One region of the Geobacillus sp. Manikaran-105 genome, then DNA from elsewhere that is predicted to be linked to it. Evidence: riboswitches for the same ligand, from Rfam matches in the RefSeq annotation. Region 1 holds a riboswitch; each other region holds the start of a gene.

The links. A riboswitch is a leader RNA that binds a small molecule or an ion and turns the genes downstream of it on or off. The one in region 1 is predicted to bind cobalamin.
Region 2: linked by a shared signal. The riboswitch ahead of CV945_RS09155 (ABC transporter substrate-binding protein) and the one ahead of CV945_RS12330 (ribonucleoside-diphosphate reductase subunit alpha) in region 1 are both predicted to bind cobalamin.
Region 3: linked by a shared signal. The riboswitch ahead of CV945_RS04350 ((2Fe-2S) ferredoxin domain-containing protein) and the one ahead of CV945_RS12330 (ribonucleoside-diphosphate reductase subunit alpha) in region 1 are both predicted to bind cobalamin.
Region 4: linked by a shared signal. The riboswitch ahead of metE (5-methyltetrahydropteroyltriglutamate--homocysteine S-methyltransferase) and the one ahead of CV945_RS12330 (ribonucleoside-diphosphate reductase subunit alpha) in region 1 are both predicted to bind cobalamin.

The regions. Positions count from the first base shown of each region.
Region 1 covers NZ_PIJG01000041.1:14,331-18,013, reverse strand. Annotated here, with positions in the region: gene asnB (asparagine synthase (glutamine-hydrolyzing)) at 1-992, shown strand, start outside; cobalamin riboswitch at 1,111-1,306, shown strand; gene CV945_RS12330 (ribonucleoside-diphosphate reductase subunit alpha) at 1,362-3,683, shown strand, end outside.
Region 2 covers NZ_PIJG01000025.1:36,525-40,207, forward strand. Annotated here, with positions in the region: gene CV945_RS09150 (FecCD family ABC transporter permease) at 1-819, opposite strand, end outside; gene CV945_RS09155 (ABC transporter substrate-binding protein) at 806-1,762, opposite strand; cobalamin riboswitch at 1,902-2,100, opposite strand; gene CV945_RS09160 (NUDIX hydrolase) at 2,170-2,637, opposite strand; partial or broken gene CV945_RS17855 (IS982 family transposase) at 2,760-3,168, opposite strand.
Region 3 covers NZ_PIJG01000009.1:23,701-27,383, forward strand. Annotated here, with positions in the region: gene rraA (ribonuclease E activity regulator RraA) at 1-110, shown strand, start outside; gene CV945_RS04335 (hypothetical protein) at 162-416, shown strand; gene CV945_RS04340 (retropepsin-like aspartic protease) at 406-786, shown strand; partial or broken gene CV945_RS04345 (RraA family protein) at 804-944, shown strand; cobalamin riboswitch at 1,005-1,196, shown strand; gene CV945_RS04350 ((2Fe-2S) ferredoxin domain-containing protein) at 1,382-1,780, shown strand; gene CV945_RS04355 (energy-coupling factor ABC transporter permease) at 1,781-2,524, shown strand; gene CV945_RS04360 (energy-coupling factor ABC transporter substrate-binding protein) at 2,529-2,822, shown strand; gene CV945_RS04365 (energy-coupling factor transporter transmembrane component T family protein) at 2,806-3,531, shown strand; gene CV945_RS04370 (energy-coupling factor ABC transporter ATP-binding protein) at 3,537-3,683, shown strand, end outside.
Region 4 covers NZ_PIJG01000007.1:32,774-36,456, reverse strand. Annotated here, with positions in the region: gene CV945_RS17450 (helix-turn-helix domain-containing protein) at 1-81, opposite strand, end outside; partial or broken gene CV945_RS17445 (helix-turn-helix domain-containing protein) at 325-402, opposite strand; cobalamin riboswitch at 982-1,171, shown strand; gene metE (5-methyltetrahydropteroyltriglutamate--homocysteine S-methyltransferase) at 1,311-3,587, shown strand; gene CV945_RS03680 (acyl-CoA thioesterase) at 3,578-3,683, shown strand, end outside.

The DNA of each region.
Region 1 (3,683 bases):
AGAAGCTTGGGGTGGACAATATCAGCTATGTCATTTCGCCGCAGGAGTATATGGAAGAGCTGCCGAAAATTATGTGGCATATGGACGATCCGCTTGCCGATCCTGCGGCGGTGCCGCTTTATTTTGTCGCTCGTGAGGCGAGAAAGCATGTCACGGTTGTGCTTTCTGGCGAAGGGGCGGACGAGCTGTTCGGCGGTTACAACATTTACCGCGAACCAGAGTCGCTGCGGCTGTTTGTGCGTATGCCAAACATCGTAAAAGCGGTGTTGCGGATGATCGCGAAGCTGCTTCCGGACGGGATGAAAGGAAAAAGCTTTTTGGAGCGCGGCACGACGCCGCTTGAAGAGCGGTATGTCGGCAATGCGAAAATCTATAGCGAAAAGGAAAAAGCGGCGCTGCTCAAAACGTACCGAGGAGGGTGCGAATATACGGCGGTGACGGCTCCGTTTTACCGCGAAACGCTTCATGACCCGCCCGTCAACCGGATGCAGTATATTGATCTTCATACATGGCTAAGGGGCGATATTTTAGTCAAAGCGGACAAAATGACGATGGCCCATTCGCTTGAGCTGCGCGTTCCCTTTTTAGACAAAAAGGTATTTGAGGTTGCTAGGCAAATCGCCCCTGATATGAAGATAGCCAACGGTACGACGAAATATATTTTACGTAAAGCCGCCGAAGGCATCGTGCCGGATCATGTGTTAAACCGGAAAAAATTAGGGTTCCCCGTGCCGATTCGCCACTGGCTGAAAAACGAAATGTATGACTGGGCGAGACAGCTCATCAACGAAAGCGAAACTGATCATCTGTTCCATAAGGACGTGCTCTATCGGCTGCTGGATGAACATGCCCGCCACAAGGCGGATCATAGCCGCAAGCTGTGGACGGTCTTGGCGTTTATGGTTTGGCATCAAGTCTATGTGGAAAAGAAGTACGATTTTGCTCAATCCGTACAAAACGAGAAGCGGCCAGCGTCTGTTTTGGAGGCGTAGCAGAGAAAGGAAAATTCCATTCAACTGCTCTTGCAATTTTCCCGGTTTTGGTATATGCTTGTTCCATCAGGATGCTAAATACTATATATTGGTTTTGAAGTCTTGTTGTACAACTACATATCGTTCTGCCAAGCAATGGTGTCCATCAGGACTTAATAGGGAATCCGGTGTGAATCCGGAACTGCCCCCGCAACTGTATGTGCGGACGAAATGGGATGGCCACTGGTGGCAAGAGCCATTCGGCGCGCCGCTGGGAAGGCCCCAAAGTAGGACGATGCACGAGTCAGGAGACCTGCCTTGCTTGGAACGTTTCATGTTCTTCGGGGTGTGAGAAGATGAAACGATAGGGGAAAAGAAAAAGGGTTTCGTATGCCTTTTTTCCGTCTGTCGTTTCATCCGCTCGCCTGCCCGAGCGGATTTTTTATTGAAGGAGTGGGGAAACGAATGACCGCATTGACGAAAATGATCATCATCGATGACCAAGGGAAGCCGGTTTCTTTTTCACGTGAAGAGTTTGCGTCGCTGATTGGGCAAGCCGCCGCTGGATTCGGCCGTCTGTCGCTTGATGAATACGTCGAGCGTGTTTGGCAGCTTCTCAGTCGAAAGGAGTCCGTCACGGTAGAACAGCTGCACCAAACGGCTATTTTGGAAGGACTTTCTTACATTGATGAAGATGAGCCGGACTGGACATTTGTGTGCGCCCGGCTGTATTTGCAGCAACTGTACCGCGAGGCGGCACGGCAGCGCGGGTATGACGAGCGCGAGCGGTATGGCGATTTCTACTCGCTGCTTGTTGCGCTGACGGAACAAGGGGTGTACAGCCCGTTCTTGCTTGAGCGTTATACGAAAGAAGAAGTCGACGCCATCGGCGCGTTTCTTGATCCGGAGAAGGACAAGCTGTTTACGTACATTGGGCTGCGCACGCTCGCTGATCGGTATTTGGCCCGCGATTATGAGCGGCGGCTGTATGAATTGCCGCAGGAGCGGTTTTTGGTCATCGCCATGACGCTAATGGTGAATGAACCACCCAAGCGGCGCCTTGAGCTCGTGAAGGAAGCGTATTGGGCGTTAAGCAACTTATACATGACCGTGGCGACGCCGACGCTTGCCAATGCCGGAAAGTCATACGGCCAGCTGTCGAGCTGCTTTGTCGACACGGTCGATGACAGCTTGCAAGGGATTTATGACAGCAACACCGACATCGCCAATTTGTCGAAATCGGGCGGCGGCATCGGCGTCTATTTAGGCAAAATCCGTTCGCGCGGCAGCGACATCAAAGGATTCAAAGGGGTCTCCTCCGGCGTCATCCCGTGGATGAAGCAGTTGAACAATACAGCGGTGAGCGTCGATCAGTTAGGACAGCGAAAAGGGGCCATTTCCGTCTATTTGGATGTATGGCATAAAGACATTTTTGCGTTTCTCGATGCGCGGCTCAACAACGGTGACGAACGGCTGCGGACGCATGATTTGTTCACCGGCGTTTGCATCCCTGATTTGTTCATGGAGCAAGTCGAACAGCGCGGCGACTGGTATTTGTTTGATCCGCATGAAGTGCGGAAGGTGATGGGGTTTAGCTTGGAAGATTTTTATGATGAGGAAAAAGGGTGCGGCAGCTTTCGGGAGAAATACTGGCAATGTGTCAACGAACCAAGACTGTCGAAAGAAAAAGTGCCGGCGATCGACGTGATGAAAAGCATTATGCGCAGCCAGCTCGAGTCGGGGACGCCGTTTATGTTTTACCGCGATGAAGTGAACCGGCAAAACCCGAATCGCCATCTCGGGATGATCTACTGCAGCAACCTTTGCACGGAAATCGCGCAAAACCAAAGCCCGACAGTGACGAAGCGGCAATATGTGAAAGACGGGACGATCATCATTGAGAAAATCCCAGGCGATTTTGTCGTCTGCAACTTATCGTCGATCAACTTGGCGCGGGCGGTGACCGACGGCGTTTTGGCGCGGCTGATCCCGATTCAAATGCGGATGCTCGATAATGTCATTGATTTAAACAATATCCCTGTGCTGCAAGCCGGCCTGACGAATCAAAAATACCGCGCTGTCGGGCTTGGAACCTTTGGCTGGCATCATTTGTTGGCGTTAAAAGGCATTCGCTGGGAGTCGGACGAAGCGGTCCGCTATGCCGACGAGCTGTATGAAACGATCGCGTATTTGGCGATTCAAGCGAGCATGGAGCTCGCCAAAGAGAAAGGGAGCTACCCGGCGTTTCCGGGGTCGGATTGGCAGACGGGCGCTTATTTTGAGCGGCGCGGCTACCAAAGCCACGGTGAACTCGATTGGGATCGGCTGAAGCAAGATGTGGCCCGCTACGGGATGCGCAACGGCTATATCATGTCCATCGCCCCGAACGCATCGACGTCGATCATCGCTGGCAGCACGGCGAGCATTGATCCCATTTTCTTAAAAGTATACGCCGAGGAAAAGAAAGATTATAAGATTCCCGTTACGGTGCCGGATTTAAACGAACAGACGACATGGTATTACAAATCGGCGTACCATATCGACCAACGTTGGAGCATCAAGCAAAACGCCGCCCGCCAGCGCCATATCGACCAAGCCATCTCCTTTAACTTCTACGTCATGAACACGATTAAGGCAAAAGAGCTGCTCGATTTGCATTTGACGGCGTGGAAGTCGGGGTTGAAAACGACGTATTACGTGCGTTCGACATCG
Region 2 (3,683 bases), on a different contig from region 1:
GACAAGCCCGACAAAGCCGATCGTCCCTGACACCGACACCGCCGCGCCGGTGAGCAGCGCCGCTGCCGTCAAAATGATGACTTTTCGGCGCGTAACATCAACGCCGACATGAAGCGCCGCCGCCTCGCCAAAGGCAAACGCGTTCAACTCGCGGCTGTTGGCGATGAGCACTGCGGCCCCAACGAGAAAAAACGGCAGCAACAGCCCGCTGTATTTCCAGCCGCGCATCGCCACGCTCCCCATCAGCCATGAGATGATTTGCCGCAATTCTTCCCCGGTCAACGCGATCATGAGCGAAATGAACGCGCTGAAAAACGCGCCGAAGATAATGCCGGCTAAAATGATCGTCTCAACCGACATGCGCCGCTCCACAGCGCGAGTGAACGCCAAAACGGCGGCAAGCGTCGCCATGCCAAACAAGATGCTCACGACCGGCAGCGTGAACGTGCCAAAGAACGGCCATTGCCAGCCGAGAAAGATGACGAGCACCGCCCCGACCGACGCGCCGGACGAGACGCCGAGCGTGTACGGATCGGCGAGCGCATTTTTTAACAGCCCTTGAAACGCGGCCCCGGCCAGCGCCAATGACGCCCCGACCAAAAACGCAAGCACGACGCGCGGCAAGCGGATCGCCATCACGATCGGCACCCAATCAGCCGGAATGTGGCGAGGCAGCGCCGCTCCGAACCATTCAGCCGCCAAAATGCGGACAATAGAAGAAAAGGGAATCGACAGCGATCCTGTCGATATCCCTACGAGAAGCGATAACACGGCCGCGGTAACGGCCAATATATACATCCACATTTTACTTGAACACATCCGGGTAAATGGCTTTGGCAAGTTCCTCGACCCCTTCGACAAGGCGCGGACCCGGTCGGCTTACTAAGTCGGTGTTGACGTCATACACCCGCTTGTTTTTCACCGCCGGCACGTCTTTCCAAGCGGCGCGCGCCAACACTTGCTTCGCTCCGCCGTATGTCGTGATGATGACATCCGGCTTATAGGCCACGGCTTTTTCTTCCGTCACCATCGGCCAGCCTTCCAAGCTGCCGGCGACGTTTTTCGCCGAAATCACTTGAAGCATCTCATCCATAAACGTCCCTTTGCCGGCCGTATAAATTTGCGGCGGCGGCGACACTTCAATCCAGACATTGGCCTGTTTGTCCGCCGGGATTTGTTTCGCTTTTTCTTTGATTTTCGCAAGCTTCTCTTTCATCTCATCAATCACTTGCTTCGCTTTGTCTGTCGTCCCGGTCGCTTTGCCGATCAATTCGATGGACGCATACACATCGTCGAACGACTTCGCGTCATTGACGACAAGCACGGTGATGCCGGCGTCTTTCAATTGCTTGAGGCCATCGCGCGAGTTATGGGCGCTTGACGCGTGGGCCAAGACGAGATCCGGTTTGAGCGAAATGATTTTCTCGACGTTGAATTCCATGCCGCCGATTTTCGTTTTCGTTTTGACGTCTTCCGGATAATTGTCAAAATCGCTGACGCCGACGATCTTATCGCCCAACCCCAACGCATAGGCGATTTCCGTATTGCTCGGGATGAGCGAGACGATCTTTTTCGGTTCCGCTTTGATCGTGACATCCTCGCCAAGCCCGTCTTTCACCGTCACCGGAAACGCCGCTTGTTCCGTTTTCGGTTCTTCTTTTTTCGCAGGCTCGGTGCTGCCATTCGCCCCGCCGCAGCCGACGAGCACGGCGGCCAAAAGGAAGAACACCGCCACCACCGCCGGCCATGTCCAACGTTTCATCCGTCATTCCCCCTTCGATGATGTATGTACAACAAAAAAGCCCATTCCGTCCGAACGGGGAATGAGCACGAAACAGACCGCCAATGGGCACAACAATGCCCTGTACGACTGTTTCCACGTCTCACCCCCCGAAGATTCGGAAACTGCGGCAAGCAAGGCAGGTCTACTGGCTCATGCTTCATCCTACTCTGAAGCCTTCCCGTACGGAAAACAGCGCAAGCCATCTGTCCGTACAGTGGCGATTTCATTTCGTCCGCATTGACAGTTGCGGGGACAGCTCCGGATTCCCACCGGATTCCCTATTAAGCCGTTTCGGCGCCTTGCTGCGAATGGATTCAGTTATGGGATATGGACATTTTTATAATAATGCAGCGTTTAGCATTTGACAACTATGAATTTACAGCACTTCACCTTCCCACTCTTGCAGATAATCGCGACGGATTCATGACCCATGCTTCATAAGGAACAGAGCATCCCCTTTTCATCGCATCGAGCACCCGCGATTTCAAATGCGGCCATGTCACATATTCATCAATATTCGACTCATCGATCAACACAAACTTCGCCTTTTGAATTTCCTCAGGCTGGGGAGAAACGTTTCCTTTCACATATGTCGCTTTAAATACAATGTTTATGATATTTTTAGTTTCATTGTAATACACGCCGCTGACCCCAATGAGACGGATGTCAACGCCAGTCTCTTCATGCACCTCACGATGAACGGCCCGATCGAGCGGCTCGCCTGGTTCAACTTGTCCACCCGGCATTTCCCACGTATCGGAGCGGTCATAGCTTTTAACAAGCAAAACCTCTCCCGTGTCATTCGTAATATAGGCTGAAACGGTGATAATGGCTTGTTGGTGTTTATCCATCAAGCTCTCCTCCTACATCGCGGAATGATCCTAGCCCTCTCCTGCAGAAAAAAAGCAGCTGCCCCATCTATACTGCCATCTTGAAAAAAATAAGGAAAATCCGTGGTGCTAGTTGAACATTAACGCCTCACGTGATGACACAGCGCAAGAGGGACAAGATCTCCACAACAGCATAGGCATGATGTTGTCCGTGCCTCGCTAGTTGGTGACGGATCTATTAGAAAAACTCTATTTAACGGAAAAACGGAGCAACCGACAACAACAGTTATATCGAGAGCGTTCAGGGAACATCTCCCTAGTGAATAAGTTTCCAATGACATACTGATACCCTGCTCGTTCCGAAGTAAAACAAAACAACTTTCCAAGAATATGAATGGCGATTATGACCCATTTCCTTGCTTTAACAAATGACGATTTCAGCGCTACAATACATTTAGAGCCGCCAGACAGTTGCGCTGATACCAAGAACAAGATCGCCGTATATTGCTTTTGAATTTCCGCTTGATCCGTTGTAAAATGAAGACGCTCTTGTATGGGATTTCTCTTTTTTAATCTAATACAATTTTATCAGAATAAATTGGAAATGTAAAGAAAAACAGCAAAATTTAGGCTCTTCACCGAAAGTTGTACTTGACTATTTCAGAACACGCCTTCTCTGTACTTATAAGGAAAAATCAGTAAATCAGATTTTTCGTACACGGCGGCTCAAGAAAATCCCCCGCTTGTCAAGTACATGTTGTGGTGATGAACCATCTTTCTGTCATTTTTCCTTCACTTTTCCGTCAGTTTTCTGTCATCCATCCGCGCTCGGCCGCCACCTTTTTAGCTTCCTCGATTGTGTCGCAGGTTTCACTACTTTCATTTTTCATTCTCCTTTAATAAAATAACCTATGGTTACTAAACTAAGGTTAGTAACCATAGGTTATAATAATACAGTATCGAATGGAAATCAATTCATTTGTAAAAAAATTTTGTAAAAAATAAAACAACTGGTTCATCACCAAAAGATGTACTTGATTTTTACGTTAAAATGTGATAGAGGTCTCTAG
Region 3 (3,683 bases), on a different contig from region 1:
ACGTTGCGCTCGAGTTTGGCGGCGTCCGCTGGGAGCCAGGGGCGTACGTGTACGCTGATGCGGACGGCGTTGTCGTCGCCAACAAAGATTTGTTGGCGAAAAATGGTTGACGGCTGCGGTCGAGTCTCGTTCAATACAACGAACAGGTTGAGGCGATGGAGATGGAATGGCAGGAAGTGCGTTCATTGTATCCAAATCAATTTGTGAAATTACAAGTATTAAAGTCCCATTTAGAGGGAGATCAAGAAATCATTGAAGAGGTGGCTGTTATCGGAACGGTTTCGGACAAGGATGCAACTCGTGAGTTGCTGCAATCGAAAGGGAATCAGCTTGTTTATCATACTAGCCACAAGGAGATTGTTTTAAAAGTTCGGGGAGCGATTGGCCTGAGAGGGAAATTTCATTATGCAGATTGAATATCGTGAAGGCTTGCTGTTTGCATCGATCGAAATCGTTTATCAAGGAAGGTCTAAGTTGATTCATAATATGGTGATTGATACTGGTGCGGCGAAAACAGTGATTTCTCAAAATGCAGTAGAAGATATTCATTTGCGGGTAGAGCCGGGCGATCGTATTGTGGCTTATTACGGAATCGGTGGGAAAGAGTACGCGTTTACAAAAAAATTAGACTGTATTCAGCTAGATTCTTTCCAGCTAAGAGAGTATGAAATTGATTTTAGCGGGATGGACTATGAGGGGATTAACGGTTTGTTAGGATTGGATATATTGCTGGGCGCTGGATTTGTCTTAGACCTGGACAAGTTGGAGATGTATCGTTCTGGTTGAAATGGAACGCCCGCTCGAAATGCCAAAAAGAAGGAAAAGGCGCCCGCGACGTTGCGCTCGAGTTTGGCGGCGTCCGCTGGGAGCCAGGGGCGTACGTGTACGCTGATGCGGACGGCGTTGTCGTCGCCAACAAAGATTTGTCGGCAAAAAACGGTTGACGGCAACGCATTGGTTGTACTACGATGAAAACGGATGCTTGTTCCATGACAGCGCATATATGGCGGTAAGACAAACAAGGTGCCTAGCCCGCTTAGGGCTTGGGTGAAAAGGGAAGCTCGGTGAAAATCCGGCACGGTGCCCGCCACTGTGATGGGGAGCTTTGCGGCAACAAGTCACTGAAGGATGCTTCGGGAAGACGCCGCCAAGCGATGATCCTAAGTCAGGAGACCTGCCTTGTTTGGATCGGACGGATGCCTACGGGACTATAGGCAGACGTGCGGGAGAATGACGGCTTTAGGGGCCCTGTTTGGGCCGTTTACGGCTTTCGTATACATTTTTCTGCACCTCTGCTGTAGAGGTGCTTTTTCTTTTGTCGAAAACCTGCCCGTCTGTCTGCGTCTAAATTCTATCATTCTAGCCAAAAAGGGGGGATTCGGTGGCGACATGGGATTTGCGGGGAATGAAGCATCATGTGCTCATTTGCAACGGAGGGACGTGCCTCCGCCATGGCGGAGATGACGTGACAACCGCGGTGCGCGAGGAAATCGCCCGCCTTGGGCTTGACGACGCTGTCCATACAACAAGGACGCGCTGCAACGGTCGTTGCCAAGACGCATGCGTGATGATCGTCTACCCGGACGGCGTCTGGTACCGGCAGATGACGCCAGAGAAGGCGAAAGAAGTCGCGCGCGTCCATTTGGGTGAGGGTGTTCCGCTGCGGGAGTGGGCGACGTATGAGTATGAAGGGGAATTGGTGTTGACGCCGATCGGCGAGCGTGAGGCGGCAAGTGGAAAACGAAAAAACGAGCATATCGAGAAAGGAGCAAGCAGATAAATGAAAAGAACCGTTCGATGGAGCGGGATGATGGCTTTATTCGTTGTATATTTTTGGCTCACCAATGAAAACGAAGTAAATGCCATGCATATTATGGAAGGTTTTTTGCCTGTCAAATGGGCGCTGTTTTGGTGGATCCTGTTTTTGCCGTTTTTCTTGTTTGGGCTGCGCAGGCTTGTTCATGCTTCGAAGCAGCACCCCGAACATAAGCTTCTGATGGCGTTAGCTGGCGCGTTTACATTTGTATTGTCGGCGTTGAAAATTCCATCCGTCACCGGCAGCAGCTCGCATCCGACCGGGATCGGCTTCGGCTCGGTTTTGTTTGGACCATGGGTGATGGTGGTGATCGGCACAGTCGTTCTTCTCTTTCAAGCGCTGCTTCTTGCCCACGGAGGAGTGACGACGCTTGGGGCCAATGCGATGTCAATGGCGATCGTCGGCCCGTTCGTCGCGTACGGAGTGTATCAACTGTGCCGAAAAGGGGCGGTATCCAATCGAGCGGCTTTGTTTCTTGCCGCTTGTTTGTCTGATTTGGCTACATATGTCATGACGTCCCTGCAGCTTGCCCTGGCGTTTCCGTCTCCTGATGGGGGAGTCACCGCCTCGTTTTTGAAATTCGCCGGCATTTTTGCCATTACTCAAGTGCCGTTGGCGGTGACGGAAGGCATCATAACGGTAATCGTCTGGAACTGGCTTTCCTCCTATCAAGCTTCTCCGCTGTTCCAAAAGGAAAAGGGGGCGTAATGCGATGAAGAAAAATGGCTTGCTCGTGTTGCTGGCTGCTTTGCTTGTCATCATTCCGCTTTGGTGGGCGCGCGGATCGGAATTCGGTGGAACGGACGATCAGGCGGAAAAAGCCATTCAAACGCTCAACCCGCATTACCGGCCGTGGTTTGAGTCGATCTTCACCCCTCCAGGCGGCGAAGTCGAAACGCTTCTGTTCTCGCTGCAAGCCGCGCTTGGCGCCGGCGTGATCGGCTACGTCGTCGGGTTGTACAAAGGGCGTTCGGAGCGGAAAAACAGCCATGATTCGCGAGTTTGACCGTTGGGCGTATGACAACCGGCTGCGGGCATGGCGGGCGGAGTGGAAGCTGATCGTGGCGTTTGTTATGCTTGCCGTTGTCATGATGGGCGGCTGGCGCGAACAATGGCTTGTGCTCATCGGAATGGCGTATTGGATTGTCGCTCGTGCACGAGTGCCGTTTTCCGTGTATGGAAAAGCGATGCTCGCCGCCTCCGTTTTTTTAGGGCTCAGCCTGCTGACGCTCGTTGTGTCCGTGTCGGTTCCTTTTCAAATAACTTTCATCGACAGCCAGCTGCAGCCGGCTGCAAAGCTCGCCGTCCGCTCCCTTGCCGCCTGGTCGTGCTTGTTTTTCCTTCTCATTACGACGCCGGCGCCGGACTTGATTGCGGTGCTGAGGCGAATGCGGCTGCCGGCGGCGCTCGTGGAACTTTGCTTTCTTATGTATCGCTTTATCTTTTTGCTCGAGCAGGCGGCCGCAGAGCTGATGCTGGCGTTGCGGGCCCGCAGCGGGGGAACGCATTGGCGGCATGGCGGGATGCTGATGTACCAACTATGGATGAAAACGTGGCAGTCGTATGAAGCGTTCAGCCGTTCGCTTGCGGCGCGTGGAGGCGTCGCGTCGGCTGGGCATACGCATCAGCGGGAAAAAGCGCATGTGCCTCTTGTCGATGTTGCGGCCGGCATCATCATGGCCTTGCTGCTTGGGTGGGCATGGCGGAAAGGGTGAAAACGTTGCTGCTGCGAATGGAACGAGTGAAATACGCTTATCAAGCAGAACGGTATGTGCTGAATGGGATTGATTGGGAAATTCCAGAGCGAAAAAAATGCGCCTTGATCGGGCCAAACGGCTGCGGCAAAACGACGTTGTTTCTTCATTTG
Region 4 (3,683 bases), on a different contig from region 1:
TCGGCAACATCCTATGATGCACCGGATATACGGTTCCTGTTCTTTTGTCGGATAGAGACGGACGGAACAGGCTTGGTGCATTCCAATCGTCAAGAAAATTATACCATATTGCACTTCCTCCCACTCCTTTAAGGGGGAGAGGAGCACAAGATTTCTGTAATGAATAAGGGCGATTTTTTCCGTTGCCACAGAGGAAATGAACCAAAGCAAGAGCAGGCCGAACCGAGTCGACGCTGGGATGCGTCCGGTGTTGCCAAGAGTAGCTGTCGGATCAAGACATGGGAACAGAGCCAAGCTCGATCGAATAGGCAAAACGGAAGGCAGGTCGAGGTGCCCATTCACCAACGGAGCGATCATCCTGTACCGAAACAGTGCGATGTCGTGTCTCATCGACTTATCCATCTGGATCTCCTCCTCGTCTTTCCCACCATCCATATACATTTGAATGTCAATGACAAAGTCGTGAAACTTGATCAAATTTCCTCCCCATCTTTGAAACAAATGGAAATTTCCGCCCGAAACGGCTCTTCACCACAACATGTACTTGACAAGCAATACAGCTTCCTGCACAAAGATTTGAAAAAATCACTGATTTGTTGATTTTCCCTTACAAGCGTAAATGGGGTATGTTCAGAAAAAATCATGTACAACTTTTGGTGAAGAGCCTCCGAAACAATTCACAAAAAATTTAGCACACTCTTCAGAAAAGAGGGAAAAGGCTTTCTGAAAGAATGTACAAGAAACGGTGTTTTGTTTTCGCAGAAAAATTCCATGGGCAGCGCACTTTGCCCTCCACCCGGGGATGAAAATCACACGTCAGTCCTGCATTTTCACAAAAACATATTTTTACATAAAATACTAATATTAACTCAAAAAATATCCCTGCTTACTATGCCGTTATACCTCTTAAAACCCCTTCACAAAAACATTTAGGTTGAAAAAAACAAAAAATTCTTTTATTCTAAATTTTATACAACCAAATAATCAGTTCACGCAACAGGTGGTTCACACATGCGGTGAACCTTAAAAGGGAAGTTTGGTGAAAATCCAACACGGTCGCGCCACTGTGATGCAGAGCTGTTTATCACAATCCACTGTTTCATTTGAAATGGGAAGGAGATAAACAGCGATGAAGCTAAGTCAGGAGACCTGCCTGTTGTATGCACTTTCGACCTACGCGTCATAGGGAGGAGTGAGGACATATGATATTGAGGCACTTCACGTATCTCAATACAAGCTAGTTATACCCTCCTTCCGTTGGAAGAGGGTTTTTTGCTTGATTGGGATCAAATAACTGGAGGTGCTTCCACATGTTCATCCGCAGTTCAAATGTAGGGTATCCACGCATTGGGGAGAAAAGAGAATGGAAAAAGACGTTAGAATCGTTTTGGAATGGGCAGATCACCAAAGAACAATGCACCAAAATGATGGAAGCGATTCGACTTGATTCGATTCGTAAACAGATGGAGAAAGGAATCGATCTCATTCCAATTGGAGATTTTTCTTTATACGATCACGTATTAGATACAGCATTCATGTTTGGATATATTCCAGAGCAATTTCAACAAATAGACGATACACTTGAGCAATATTTTGCGATGGCACGCGGGACAAATGGGCAACATGCGCTTGAAATGACGAAATGGTTTAATACAAATTACCATTACATCGTGCCTGAAATTGGACAAACAAAGCCAAGATTAGTGGAGAATCGCCTATTGAAAGAATACAACCTTGTAAAAGAAACATTCGATTTAGAAACAAAACCTGTGTTGCTTGGACCGATTACGTTTCTTTTGCTTTCTAAGCAATACGATCGACACGAGTGGCGCAAACATCTCGCACGATTAGTTCCTGTTTATGTAGAATTATTCAAACAACTAAGCGAAGCGGGCGTGTCATTCGTCCAAATCGATGAACCGATTCTCGTCCAAGATATAGACGATGACATCGTCGATGCATTTCGTGATGTATATGAAGTTTTTCATCGCGGTGTACCAAATATAAACCTTATTTTACAAACATATTTTGATAGCGTGTCGCATTATCGTGAAATCGTTGCTTTACCTGTCGCAGGCATTGGGCTTGACTTTGTACATGATAATGGCGAAAACATGAAAAACATAAACACCTATGGATTTCCGAAAGATAAAATATTAGTTGCTGGGATTGTAGATGGCCGCAATGTATGGAAAAGTTCGCTTGCCCAAAAAGCGACGCTCCTTCACCATCTAGCAAACGTTGCTGAACAACTGATCATTCAACCGTCTTGCAGCTTACTGCACGTCCCTGTCACGACAAAACACGAACATTCACTGCCGCCGGAGCTCGCTGGGGCTTTATCATTTGCCGATGAAAAATTAGATGAAATACGTATGCTGACAGAATATATGAAAGGAAACACAACAATCGACAAGCTAATCCAATACGACGAACAAACAAACAGTAATTTAGCCAAGTTCCGCAAACAACAAGAACAAATAAACGAGATCACAGCCGTTCCGGTAAGCCGAACACCTTACAGCAAACGACGAAAGATACAACAATCACATTTGCAACTCCCGCTGTTGCCGACAACGACAATCGGCAGCTTCCCGCAGACGAGCGACGTGCGCCGAGCTCGGATGAAGTGGAAAAAAGGGGAATGGAACGATCATCAATATAAGTCCTTTATAAAGAAAGAAATCGCAAAATGGATCGACATTCAAGAGCAACTGCAGCTCGACGTGCTTGTCCATGGGGAATTTGAGCGCACAGATATGGTAGAATTTTTCGGTGAAAAGCTGCAAGGCATGGCATGCACGACAAACGGCTGGGTACAATCGTATGGATCACGTTGTGTTCGCCCGCCCATTATTTTTAGCCATGTGTCCTACCAACAACCGATGACCGTAGAAGAAACGGTATATGCCCAGTCGCTGACCCATAAACCTGTCAAAGGCATGCTGACAGGCCCTGTAACCATGTTAAACTGGTCGTTCGTTCGCGACGACATTCCACGAAAACATGTGCTGACACAGCTCGCCTTGGCCATTCGTGAAGAAGTGTTGCGCTTGGAAGCGAAAGGCATACGCATCATTCAAGTCGATGAACCAGCATTGCGGGAAGGATTGCCATTGAAAAAGGAAAAACACGCATCCTATTGGGAAGATGCCGTTATGGCGTTTCGTCTTGCTACCTCATCAGTGAAAGAGGAAACGCAAATTCATACCCATATGTGCTATTCACAGTTTGAACAGATGATGCATGTCATCGATAAACTTGATGCCGACGTCATTTCCATTGAATCATCGCGAAGCCATGGTGAGCTTATTGCTGCATTTGAAACATATGAGTACAAAAAAGAAATCGGCTTAGGGGTTTATGACATTCACAGCCCACGCATTCCGACAAAAAAAGAAATAAGCGAACAAATCGAGCGAGCGCTTCGCGTCCTTCGTCCAGAACAATTTTGGGTCAATCCCGATTGCGGATTAAAAACGCGAAAAGAAAAAGAAGCAATTGCCGCACTCAAAGCGATGGTGGAAGCCGCACACGAATACCGGGAGCGACTTTTGGCTTACGGAGGGATGAAGTCATGGAAGTGAGCGTCGAGCAATCAAAAACGATTCAAATGCGGCTCGTTTTGCCTTCTGATACGAACCATCTTGGCACGATTTTTGGCGGCACCGTTTTAGCGTATA